Regions from separate parts of the Bartonella sp. AA86SXKL genome, predicted to be linked through region 2. Evidence: predicted binding sites of a transcription regulator. Region 2 holds the regulator's gene; the other holds the start of a gene.

Region 1 (5,467 bases), on a different contig from region 2:
GAATAAAAAAGCAAGCCGGCTCCTCCCACCCTCTCAATTCCCACCCCCAATTCCCTTATGTCCTATGCATAAAGGTCAAGTTGAAGAGAATATATGGAAAATCCTTGGCTCGAAAATATGAAAAGAAAGCATGAGGCTACAACAGAATTTCGCGTGCCTTTATCATCAGAAGCATTAAAAATTCTAACACAAGCGCGCCTATTGTCTCGTCATGATTTTTTCGGCTACCTGTCATGGTCCCCTTAGCTCAAAAATTGCTCCCCACTTAAGAATTTTCTGTCACAATATAGGCAACAAACAGAACTTGAGTATAACAACATGGGTTTGGCTCCAGTTTAGGTGATGAGCTTACCGAAAAAAAGATGAGAGCAAGGCGAAAAATTAGCTTTTATCTTTAAGCTTCTCAAATGGAGCAGTCTCCTCATTCCAAAAACTACCCAAACAGAAAAATGCTTGTCCCAGTATATAAAAGCCCTTTAACAGAGCAAACCCTTATTTTCTTCATACAAAAGCTTGAAATACCAGCATCTTATTCATAAAAAACAAACCAGCCCCATCATGCTCTTTTCAACTCTGTCTTTCCAACGCTCAATAGGTACTAACTCTTAACTACTGACTCTTCTTAACTACTGACTTTTAATGATTATGTTGGTTCATAAAAACCGTAGTGACCTCTCACCCTATGAAGCACAAACACAGGATTTTTTAACGGGGCATGCATAAACCTGAAATGAAAAAACAGAACTGTATTAGGAATAAATTATTATAAATCAAAGAGTTATATTTTTATTAGCACAATATTTTCAAAGGAAACCACGATCCCCGCACAATAGAAACATTTCATAAAAACAAGAGAAAAAGCCAAGAACCGAGAATGAGATTCATTCACAATAACGGTAGATCAACCAGAGGAGAATAGAACAATCCTATAAGATAAAGAAACTGTCATAAAAGGAAAAACTGTATGAAACGTGAAAAAGCATAAAAAAAACGGGCACAGAAGACCCGTTTCTTTATTATTTCTATGGAAAAGAGCTTAGAAATCCATTCCACCCATTCCGCCCATTCCACCAGCAGGCATCGGAGGCATTGGTGTATCTTTCTTTGGAACTTCAGCAACCATTGCTTCTGTTGTGATCAGAAGGCTCGCAATTGAAGCCGCATTCTGAAGAGCAGAACGCACAACTTTCACAGGATCAACAATTCCCAAAGCAATCAAATCACCGAATTCACCAGTTGCGGTATTGTAACCATAAGTGTCAGCATTATTTTCCAGCACTTTGCCCACAATAATAGCAGCTTCTTCACCAGCATTGCTTGCAATCTGGCGCGCTGGTGCTTGTAGAGCACGACGAACGATACTAATACCAGCTTCTTGGTCAGGATTACTTCCCTTAACGGTCAACGCATTTGCTGCACGCAACAATGCGGTACCACCACCAGCAACAATACCTTCTTCAACAGCAGCACGTGTTGCATTCAAAGCATCATCAACACGGTCTTTCTTTTCTTTCACTTCAACTTCTGTTGCACCACCCACACGGATAACAGCAACACCACCAGCGAGTTTAGCAAGTCTTTCTTGCAATTTTTCACGGTCATAGTCAGAAGTTGTTTCTTCAATCTGAGCCTTGATTTGATTGACGCGAGCAGTAATTTCGCTCTTTTGTCCAGCACCATCAATAATGGTGGTGTTTTCTTTAGAAATATTCACTTTCTTTGCACGTCCAAGCATATCCAAAGTGACATTTTCAAGTTTAATGCCCACATCTTCAGAAATAACCTGTCCGGATGTCAAGATAGCGATATCCTCTAACATTGCTTTACGACGGTCACCAAATCCAGGAGCTTTTACAGCAGCAATTTTCAAACCACCACGCAATTTGTTGACAACGAGCGTTGCCAAAGCTTCACCTTCCACATCTTCAGCGATAATGAGAAGTGGTTTTCCAGACTGAACAACAGCTTCAAGCACAGGAAGAAGAGATTGCAAATTAGACAATTTCTTTTCGTGAATGAGAATGTAAGGATCATCAAGATCAGCGACCATTTTCTCAGCATTTGTGACAAAATAAGGGGAAAGATACCCACGGTCAAATTGCATTCCTTCAACGACTTCTAATTCCGTTTCAGCAGTTTTAGCTTCTTCCACAGTAATGACGCCTTCATTGCCCACTTTTTCCATAGCATCAGCGATCATTTTACCGATTTCAGCAGCGCCATTAGCGGAAATTGTTCCCACCTGTGCAATTTCTGCTGAAGTTTGGATTTTTTTTGCTTTTTTGAAGAGGTTTGCCACCACTTCTTCAACAGCAGCATCAATCCCACGTTTAAGATCCATTGGGTTCATGCCCGCAGCAACAGCTTTAACACCTTCTTGCACAATAGCTTGTCCTAAAACAGTTGCTGTTGTTGTTCCATCACCAGCAATATCATTGGTTTTAGAAGCAACTTCGCGCAACATTTGTGCACCCATATTTTCGAACTTATCTTCCAGTTCGATTTCCTTTGCAACGGATACACCATCTTTTGTGATGCGAGGCGCACCGAATGATTTATCAATCACCACATTGCGACCTTTAGGGCCGAGTGTCACCTTAACAGCATTAGCAAGGATGTCGACACCGCGCAACAAACGCTCACGCGCTTCACGGCCAAATTTGACTTCTTTAGCAGCCATTTAATTTCTCCTTGGAGTTTTCTCAAAATAGTACACAATGAAAAATTAAGCGCTTCAATTAGCCCATAATTCCCATAATGTCAGATTCTTTCATAATGAGGAGGTCTTCCCCATTAATCTTGACTTCAGTTCCAGACCATTTTCCAAACAAAATACGATCTCCTGTTTTGACTTCTAAAGGCACGCGCTTTCCGTTATCATCGAGAGCGCCATTGCCAACAGCAATCACTTCGCCTTCTTGGGGTTTTTCTTTTGCTGTATCAGGGATGATAATCCCACCAGCCGTTTTATTTTCAGATTCAACCCGACGGACAACGACACGGTCGTGAAGTGGGCGGAATTGTATATTAGCCATGTTTTAAATCCTTAAAACTGAACATAATTGCATTAATCTTAAAAGTTCTTGCTAGCACTCTCAAACTACGAGTGCTAGCATGTGTTAGATATAAAATCGGCATCTCTCAATGTCAAGAATAGCCATAAAAATAATTTCTCTAAATGAAGCTTCAAAGTCTTGCCTCTTATTGCACTTTCGCGTTATCTATCTTTTTTGAGAACCCGTGAACAAAAAAGGATCTTATCATGGTTGAAACACGTCAGGAAACGGATAGCTTTGGAACGATTTCGGTACGTCAAGATCGTTATTGGGGCGCACAAACTGAACGTTCTCTGCATAATTTTAATATTGGCAGTGAAAAGCAGCCTCTTGCCATCATCTATGCTTTAGTCCTTATCAAAAAAGCAGCAGCGATTGTAAATATGGGCAAAGGAAAACTACCAGAAAATATTGGAAAAGCAATTATTGCCGCCGCTGATGAAGTGCTTGCTGGCGATTTTGATACACATTTCCCACTATCCGTCTGGCAAACAGGTTCTGGCACACAAAGCAATATGAATGTCAATGAAGTCATTGCTAATCGTGCTAGTAAGATTTTGGGAGGAAAACTTGGAAGCAAAAAACCAGTTCATCCCAATGACCATGTCAATATGAGCCAATCATCGAACGATTCCTTTCCCACGGCGCTTCACATTGCCACCACGTTGCAAACACGCCAACACTTACTGCCAATCCTTGAAGCTCTTATTGCGACATTAAAACAAAAAGAGCAAGAATTTGCAGATATCATTAAAATCGGCCGCACCCATACGCAAGATGCAACCCCTTTAACCTTAGGGCAAGAATTTTCAGGCTATCGTGCCGCATTAGAAGCCAATCTTCAGCGTATTGAAAATGCTCTAACCGATGTCCAAATGCTTGCTCAAGGTGGTACGGCTGTTGGCACAGGGCTGAATGCGCCAAAAGGTTTTGACGTTGCTTTTGCGCAAACAATGAGCACTCTCACAGGAATAACATTCCAAACTGCCAGCAATAAATTTGAAGCACTTGCCCATCATGGCGCCCTTGCGCATTTCCACGGAAGCTTGAATGCTCTCGCTGCTGATCTGTTTAAAATTGCCAATGACATTCGGTTTTTAGGCTCTGGTCCACGTTCCGGTTTAGGGGAACTCAGTCTTCCTGAAAATGAACCCGGATCTTCTATTATGCCCGGCAAAGTCAACCCCACGCAATGTGAAGCCTTAACCATGGTTGCATGCCAAGTTTTTGGTAATCACACCAGCGTAACCTTTGCCGCAAGCCAAGGACATTTTGAACTCAACGTTTATAAACCTGTTATTGGCTATAACGTTTTACAATCAATTACCCTTCTTGGTGATTGCATGCGTTCTTTTGATATGCATTGCATTCAAGGATTACGGGCCAATCGTGTTCATATTCACTCGCTCATGGAGCGCTCACTCATGTTAGTCACAGCTCTTGCACCAGAAATTGGCTACGAAAAAGCTGCTGAAATTGCCAAAGCAGCGCATAAAAATGATACAACTTTGCGCACCGAAGCATTAAAAGCAGGCGTTTTTGTAGAGGATTATGACCGATTAGTTGATCCCAAAAAGATGATTTCTCCCCAATAAACAACCCACTAAAAAAGATGCAAACATCTTAAAACAAATCTTTTTGTCAAAAGATCGGGGTGTTTACACCCCGATGATGACCGATAACAATTACCCACAGCGTTCATTTTAGGCTCTGATCCGCATTTATGCTATGGGTGGTTTTGTTGCTTATATTGTACTTAAAAGGCACAACGGTTTTGGAAAGGAATGGATAATCATGGCTCAACACCCAATGGCTATACTGGCAGAAAGTGATTTAAATGGATATGACCTTAAGGTGTTTTTCATTCTAGCTTCGCGTCTTGATTTTGAAAATCTATTAGCTAACAGCCAAACAGAATTAGCTCAAAAAAAATCGGTATTAATAGACATAATTTCAATCGAAGTATAAAAAGATTAATGAATTCATCGACGCTTTACAATGTTATCATTATTGATAACATTGGGTAGATAACTCTTATCTCAATGAGATAATGTGTTTATTTATAATGATAATCTAGCGTTATCCATATTGAATGAGAATCCTAAATACCGTAAGATTTTCTCATTTTAAATCGGTCTCATGTTACATCAATCAAAATCACTGACTTGCACATCACAAACGCAATGAATGTATGAATAGAAATTGTATCCGATAAGGACAAAAACACCTCTAATGAACCACCTCAAGTGCCAAGGACTGTCACAACGGACAAAGGGGTCTGTCACAACATTGTGGAGAGGACTGTCACAACACCCCACGAACTGGCAAATATAGTAATGGTACCGGCTTGCTCCTTTATGAAGCGTAAAAGAGATGCTCAATAGATTTATTATTATACCATTCACAATCGC
Region 2 (5,467 bases):
ACTTTATCATCGACTACCCATTTTTTTGCAAGTGCTTGCAATAGGGCATCGACAGTCTGTGGCTCCATAAGAGAAGGGGTTCCTCCACCAATAAAAATACTTGTAATATGGCGTGGGCCTATTTTGTGGTATTGCGTTTCTATTTCGCGCTTAAAGGCGGTGACAAAACGTGGTTGATCAACACCATGGATGCGAACATGCGAATTAAAGTCACAATAAGGACATTTAGCTGCACAAAAGGGCCAATGAATGTAAATGCCGAAAGGTTCATTCATGAGAATGCTAAAAGGTTTTCTGCCAAAAGTTTGAAAGCACGTGCGCGATGCGAAAGAGGGAGAAGATCATTACGTTTCCAGTTGTGTTTTTGCTCTGTTGACATTTCTCCAAAGGTATTTTCATATCCATCGGGTAAAAAAATAGGATCAAAACCAAAGCCTTTGTCTCCCCGTGGAGGCCAAATGAACGTTCCTTCAACGCATCCGCGGAAGTAATCTGCATGAGCATCAGGCCATGCAATGCAAATGATGGATATAAAACGGCATTTCCGTTGACTTTTTTCTCGTGCTCCGACTTTTTGGAGTTCATTTTCTATTTTTTTCATAGCTTTTGGAAAATTACGTGTACCATCGGCTTGAATTGCCCAATCAGCGGTATAAACGCCTGGCGCACCCTCCAATGCATCTACCTCTAAGCCTGAATCATCAGAGAGTGCAGGAAGTCCTGTTTTTTTTGCTGCTGAAAAAGCTTTAATATAAGCATTTTCTTCAAATGTTTTTCCCGTTTCTTTTGGTTCTGGCAAGCCCAGTTCTTTTGCCGATTGTATTATTAAACCGAAAGGCGTAATTAAAGTAGTGATTTCATGCAATTTTCCGGTGTTATGTGTAGCAATGACAAGTTTTTTATCTGCTATGCTTCTCATATAGATTTCTCCAAAAATGAAAGGGGAATTATTTTTGTGCTAAAAACCGGTTTAAATGCTCATACACACACATTCTGCTTGATTTTACATGATATGATTATTTTACACGTTTTATGATATTTTATTCCAATAAAAATTTTTATCTTGCACGAAGATAATCTTGCAAAGATAAGAAAGACATGTCTTTTTTATGATAGCATTTTATGGTAAATTTCCAATTTTCTGCTTGCTCTAAAGGGTGAAATTTTCTATTTACAGCGGTTTTTAATCAATCTAGATTTTCTTGACAAGTCCCTACAGCAGACCACTTTACAGATCAACTCTTAATCTTAAATATTTCTCACACACTCTAACAAAAAATATTTCCCGCGTAATTTATCAAGCATCACTCTGAAAGGTAGCATTTTACAGCTCAATAGGATAATATGTTTTTATACTACTTTAGACTATTTGACCAAACCTTGGCAAAACTTATATAAGAGATGAGGATTTTAGAAGTAGTGAAACAATTGTGATGAAGCACAAAACTATTGATAATGAACTAAAATATCTTGATGAACGTTCGCGTGATATTTTTCGCCATATTGTTGAAGCTTATCTTAATGATGGTGAACCTGTAGGATCACGTAATCTTTCGCGGCTTTTACAACAGACATTATCGCCTGCGACGATTCGCAATGTGATGAGTGATCTTGAACATCTCGGTTTGATTTATGCACCACATGTTTCTGCGGGTCGAATGCCAACACAATCAGGTTTACGCTTTTTTGTTGATGCATTTATGGAAGCGGGTGATTTGCCAAACGAAGAGCGAGAAAATATTGAAATGCAAGTCAAAGAGGCTGGTCATGCACAATCGGTTGAACATTTTCTTGTTCAAGCAAGCCGAGTTCTTTCAGATCTTTCACGTGGGGCAGGGCTTGTTTTAGCAACAAAACAAGAAGGAACATTGAAACATATTGAATTTGTGCGCCTTGATAGGGAGCACGCTCTTGCCGTTTTGGTGACTCAACAAGGTGAAGTTGAAAATCGTATTGTTCATTTACCAGAAGGGGTTACTCATGCACAATTGACGGAAGCAATGAATTTTCTCAATGCCCATATCCAAGGGCGTACATTGAGTGAAGCTAAAGGGGAAATTGCCCGCTTATGCGCAGAAACACGGGCTGCACTTGATGATTTATCGCATCATCTTGTTGAAACGGGATTAGCTCTTTGGGGAGGAGAAGGTGCTGATCATAAAATACACCTCATTGTTCGCGGGCGTAGCAATTTACTTGAAGATGTGAAAGCAGAAGAAGATTTAGAACGATTACGCCATTTGTTTGATGATCTTGAAACGCGTGAGAGTATGGCACAGCTTCTCGATTTAACGGATGAAGGTTCTGGGGTTAGAATTTTTATTGGTTCAGAAAATAAGTTATTTTCACTTTCTGGTTCTTCTTTAGTTGTAGCACCTTATCGTGATTCACAACAAAGAGTCATTGGTGCTTTAGGTGTTATTGGTCCTACACGGCTTAATTATGCAAGGATCGTGCCCATGGTTGATTATACAGCTCAACTTGTGTCACAGTTATTGCGTTAAAACGATGCAAGTAAGTATTTGTACTATAAAAGCTCATTGTATTATATACATCGATACCCCTTGATTTTTGTCTGTAGAATTTCGATATCGAGAATAACGAATCTTATGAAGGAATAAAATTTTTATGTCTGATGAAAAAAACAAATTTACTGACGCTTCATTTGAAAATTGTGATTTAAAAAATCCAGCTGATCGTAATACACTTAAACAGGCAGCCGATGAATTTTTAAAAACACATAAAACAGAGGAACACGAAGTCGTTGAAACAGAAAGCAATGAGATTAGTGATCTTTTAGCCTCTTTGCAGGATGAAAATAAAGAATTGAAAGATCAACTTTTACGTCTTGTTGCAGATATGGAAAATCTTCGACGCCGTACTATGCGAGATGTGGCGGATGCAAAGGCTTATTCCATTGCTAATTTTGCACGGGATATGTTATTGGTTTCTGACAATCTCAATCGTGCTTTGGAAGCTATTCCAGAAGGTGCACGGGAGAGTGATGCTGGTTTGAAATCATTGGCAGAAGGCGTTGAAATGACTGAACGTGCCATGATGGCAGCATTAGAACGTCATGGGGTGCAAAAAATTCATCCAGAGGGGCAAAAATTTGATCCTCACTTTCATCAAGCGATGTTTGAAATTCCCAATGCTGATGTTCCAGATAATACTGTTCAACAAGTGGTTCAGGCAGGTTATATTATCGGGGAAAGGGTGCTGCGTCCAGCTATAGTGGGTGTAGCTAAAGGAGGAGCAAAAGAAGCTTCTGTTGAAGCTGATTCGGATTAAAACACATCAATAATAAATCTCTAACATAAAATGCAGTATTCCCTGCAATCACACATATATGAAGTCTTTTCTTAAAGGGGTTTTAAAGGGTGTTATAAACACCCTTTTATCTTTGAAGCGCCCAACTTCCTTTTACAATATAGGGAGCCTTATTTAAGGGAGAGGCCGATAACAATAAAACAAAATGATCAACCTCAAAAGGAGGAACAAAAAAATCATCTTGAAAAGATAGATAATAAGAAAGATCTTTAAGATTAATATCAAATATTCGTGCAAGAGTGATATGCGGAATAAATAGTCTTTTATCAGGCTTTAACTCTAATTTATTCCGGATATATTGCGTCTTTTCATGTAAAAGAATAAGCTTTTCACAAGGTTCAATGCGAACCACAAGAGAATGAGGAGCATTTTCTGAACCAAAAACTTCAAAACCTTTTATCTGTAGCGTAAAAGAAGGAAGTTCTATAGTGTTAAAGGTATGCATAATTTCATCTGCTAAGGAGCTTTCAACTTCGCCAAAAAAAGATAAGGTGACATGAAAATTTTGCGGGTTGATCCATTGCGCTTTTGGTAAGCCATTTTGCAATGATACGAGGGCTTTTGTTGTTTGTTGAGGAATCTGAAGAGCACTAAATAGACGACCCATGATATTATCTCCTTATAATGAAAGATGCTATCTCAAGCGCAATATAGATAATAAGGGCGGGGCACGTATCACAGAAAACAAGGCAATAGTATAGAAAAAGAATGTCTAAAAAATGCTTACTATAATTATGAGCGTACAAAGCTTATTCGTTTTAAGAAATGGTTATGACATTGATAAGAATTGCGTTTTCAGGATCTGTATCACAATGATGTGCAATGGAAGATTACTTGTGTATTATAAAGGCTACAAAGTTAGCAGAAAATAAGAAAAGTTGATAGATTTTTGATGTGCGAAATTATTTTGACGTTTATCTTTAGTCTAAAATAAAGCATACTTTAATACAAGGTGAAGAGTTCTCTTTTCTGTAAAAATTTAATTATATGATTAAATCGGGGAATAGCCATAATACGCAAAACTATTCAAATTGGTCAAATAATGTTAGGAAAGGAAGAAAAAAATCGAGCATAACAAAATTACTATAAGCTTTTACATTTATGATAATTATGCCAATCTATAATGGATATGAATATTGGTATAAAAGCGGGAAGAGAAATTAAAATTCAAAATAATGATGGAAAGTTCCTATTTTCTAAGAATCATCATCCTTGTTTATGATGAAAAAGCACTAGTTTTCCTCTCCAAAGTTGTTATTGATGAGCTTTTCAAGAGCATTAAGAGCATCTGTTGCTTCTGGTCCTGAAACACGAATGGTGAGGTTGCAACCGGATGAAGCCGCTAGCATCATAAGTCCCATAATTGATGATCCGCCAACAATTTTTCCGTCCTTTTCAACTTCAACAGTAACATTAAAATTGTCAACAGTTTGTACAAATTTTGCAGAAGCACGTGCATGCAATCCACGTTTATTACAGATATTGAAATGACGACTTATACATGGGAGGGTATCTTTGGAAAACATTGGTATTTTATTATCCGCTATAAAATTATACTTGGTACATTAATGTATTTACGCCCTGCTTCTTGTGCTATTCTTAACGCGTCTGATAATGAAATATCAGGACATTTGCGAATAGAAATCAGTTTAATAAGCATGGGCAAATTAACACCCGCAATCATTTCAACGCGTCCTTTTTCAATAGCAGGGATAGCTATATTTGATGGTGTTCCACCGAACACATCTGTTAATATGATGACGCCATGATCCGTATCTGTATCGGTTACTGCGGCTATAATATCACCTCGGCGCTGATCTATATCGTCATCGGGATAAACGCATATTGTTGCGAACTTTTCTTGTACTCCAACAACATGTTCCACGGCATGTAAAAATTCGACAGCCAGCTCACCGTGCGTTACAAGCACGAGTCCAATCATTTACGCAAACTCCTGTTAACTAATAAGACCCGACCATAGTTGGTGGGAAAGACATTGTACAAGGCTTTATCTTGCTGCCAAGAAAAATTTGCAAAAAAAAGGCAAAAATTGTGATTTTTTTATCTTTAGAAAAAAATTAGACAGATTTTTGCCATATTTTTCTAAACAAAAATGCTTCAATAGCTTGACAAATGG

The links. Region 2 encodes HrcA, which represses chaperone genes, less so after heat shock. Its sites were predicted from a motif close to GTTAGCACTCNCNNNNNGNGAGTGCTAAC; they were not measured.
Region 1: groES (co-chaperone GroES) is a predicted target of HrcA. The motif match lies at 3,086-3,114, and genes of this name have one in related genera.

The regions. Positions count from the first base shown of each region.
Region 1 is NZ_JBHIRE010000003.1:38,141-43,607, reverse strand. Features, by position in the region: gene ACFIO5_RS02370 (hypothetical protein) at 94-246, shown strand; gene groL (chaperonin GroEL) at 1,037-2,680, opposite strand; gene groES (co-chaperone GroES) at 2,739-3,035, opposite strand; gene fumC (class II fumarate hydratase) at 3,263-4,651, shown strand; gene ACFIO5_RS02350 (hypothetical protein) at 4,851-5,024, shown strand.
Region 2 is NZ_JBHIRE010000001.1:124,572-130,038, reverse strand. Features, by position in the region: gene hemW (radical SAM family heme chaperone HemW) at 1-275, opposite strand, end outside; gene rdgB (RdgB/HAM1 family non-canonical purine NTP pyrophosphatase) at 272-919, opposite strand; gene hrcA (heat-inducible transcriptional repressor HrcA) at 1,434-2,504, shown strand; gene grpE (nucleotide exchange factor GrpE) at 2,629-3,291, shown strand; gene thpR (RNA 2',3'-cyclic phosphodiesterase) at 3,398-3,937, opposite strand; gene ACFIO5_RS00470 (HPr family phosphocarrier protein) at 4,563-4,856, opposite strand; gene ACFIO5_RS00465 (PTS sugar transporter subunit IIA) at 4,874-5,272, opposite strand; gene ACFIO5_RS00460 (HPr kinase/phosphatase C-terminal domain-containing protein) at 5,409-5,467, opposite strand, start outside.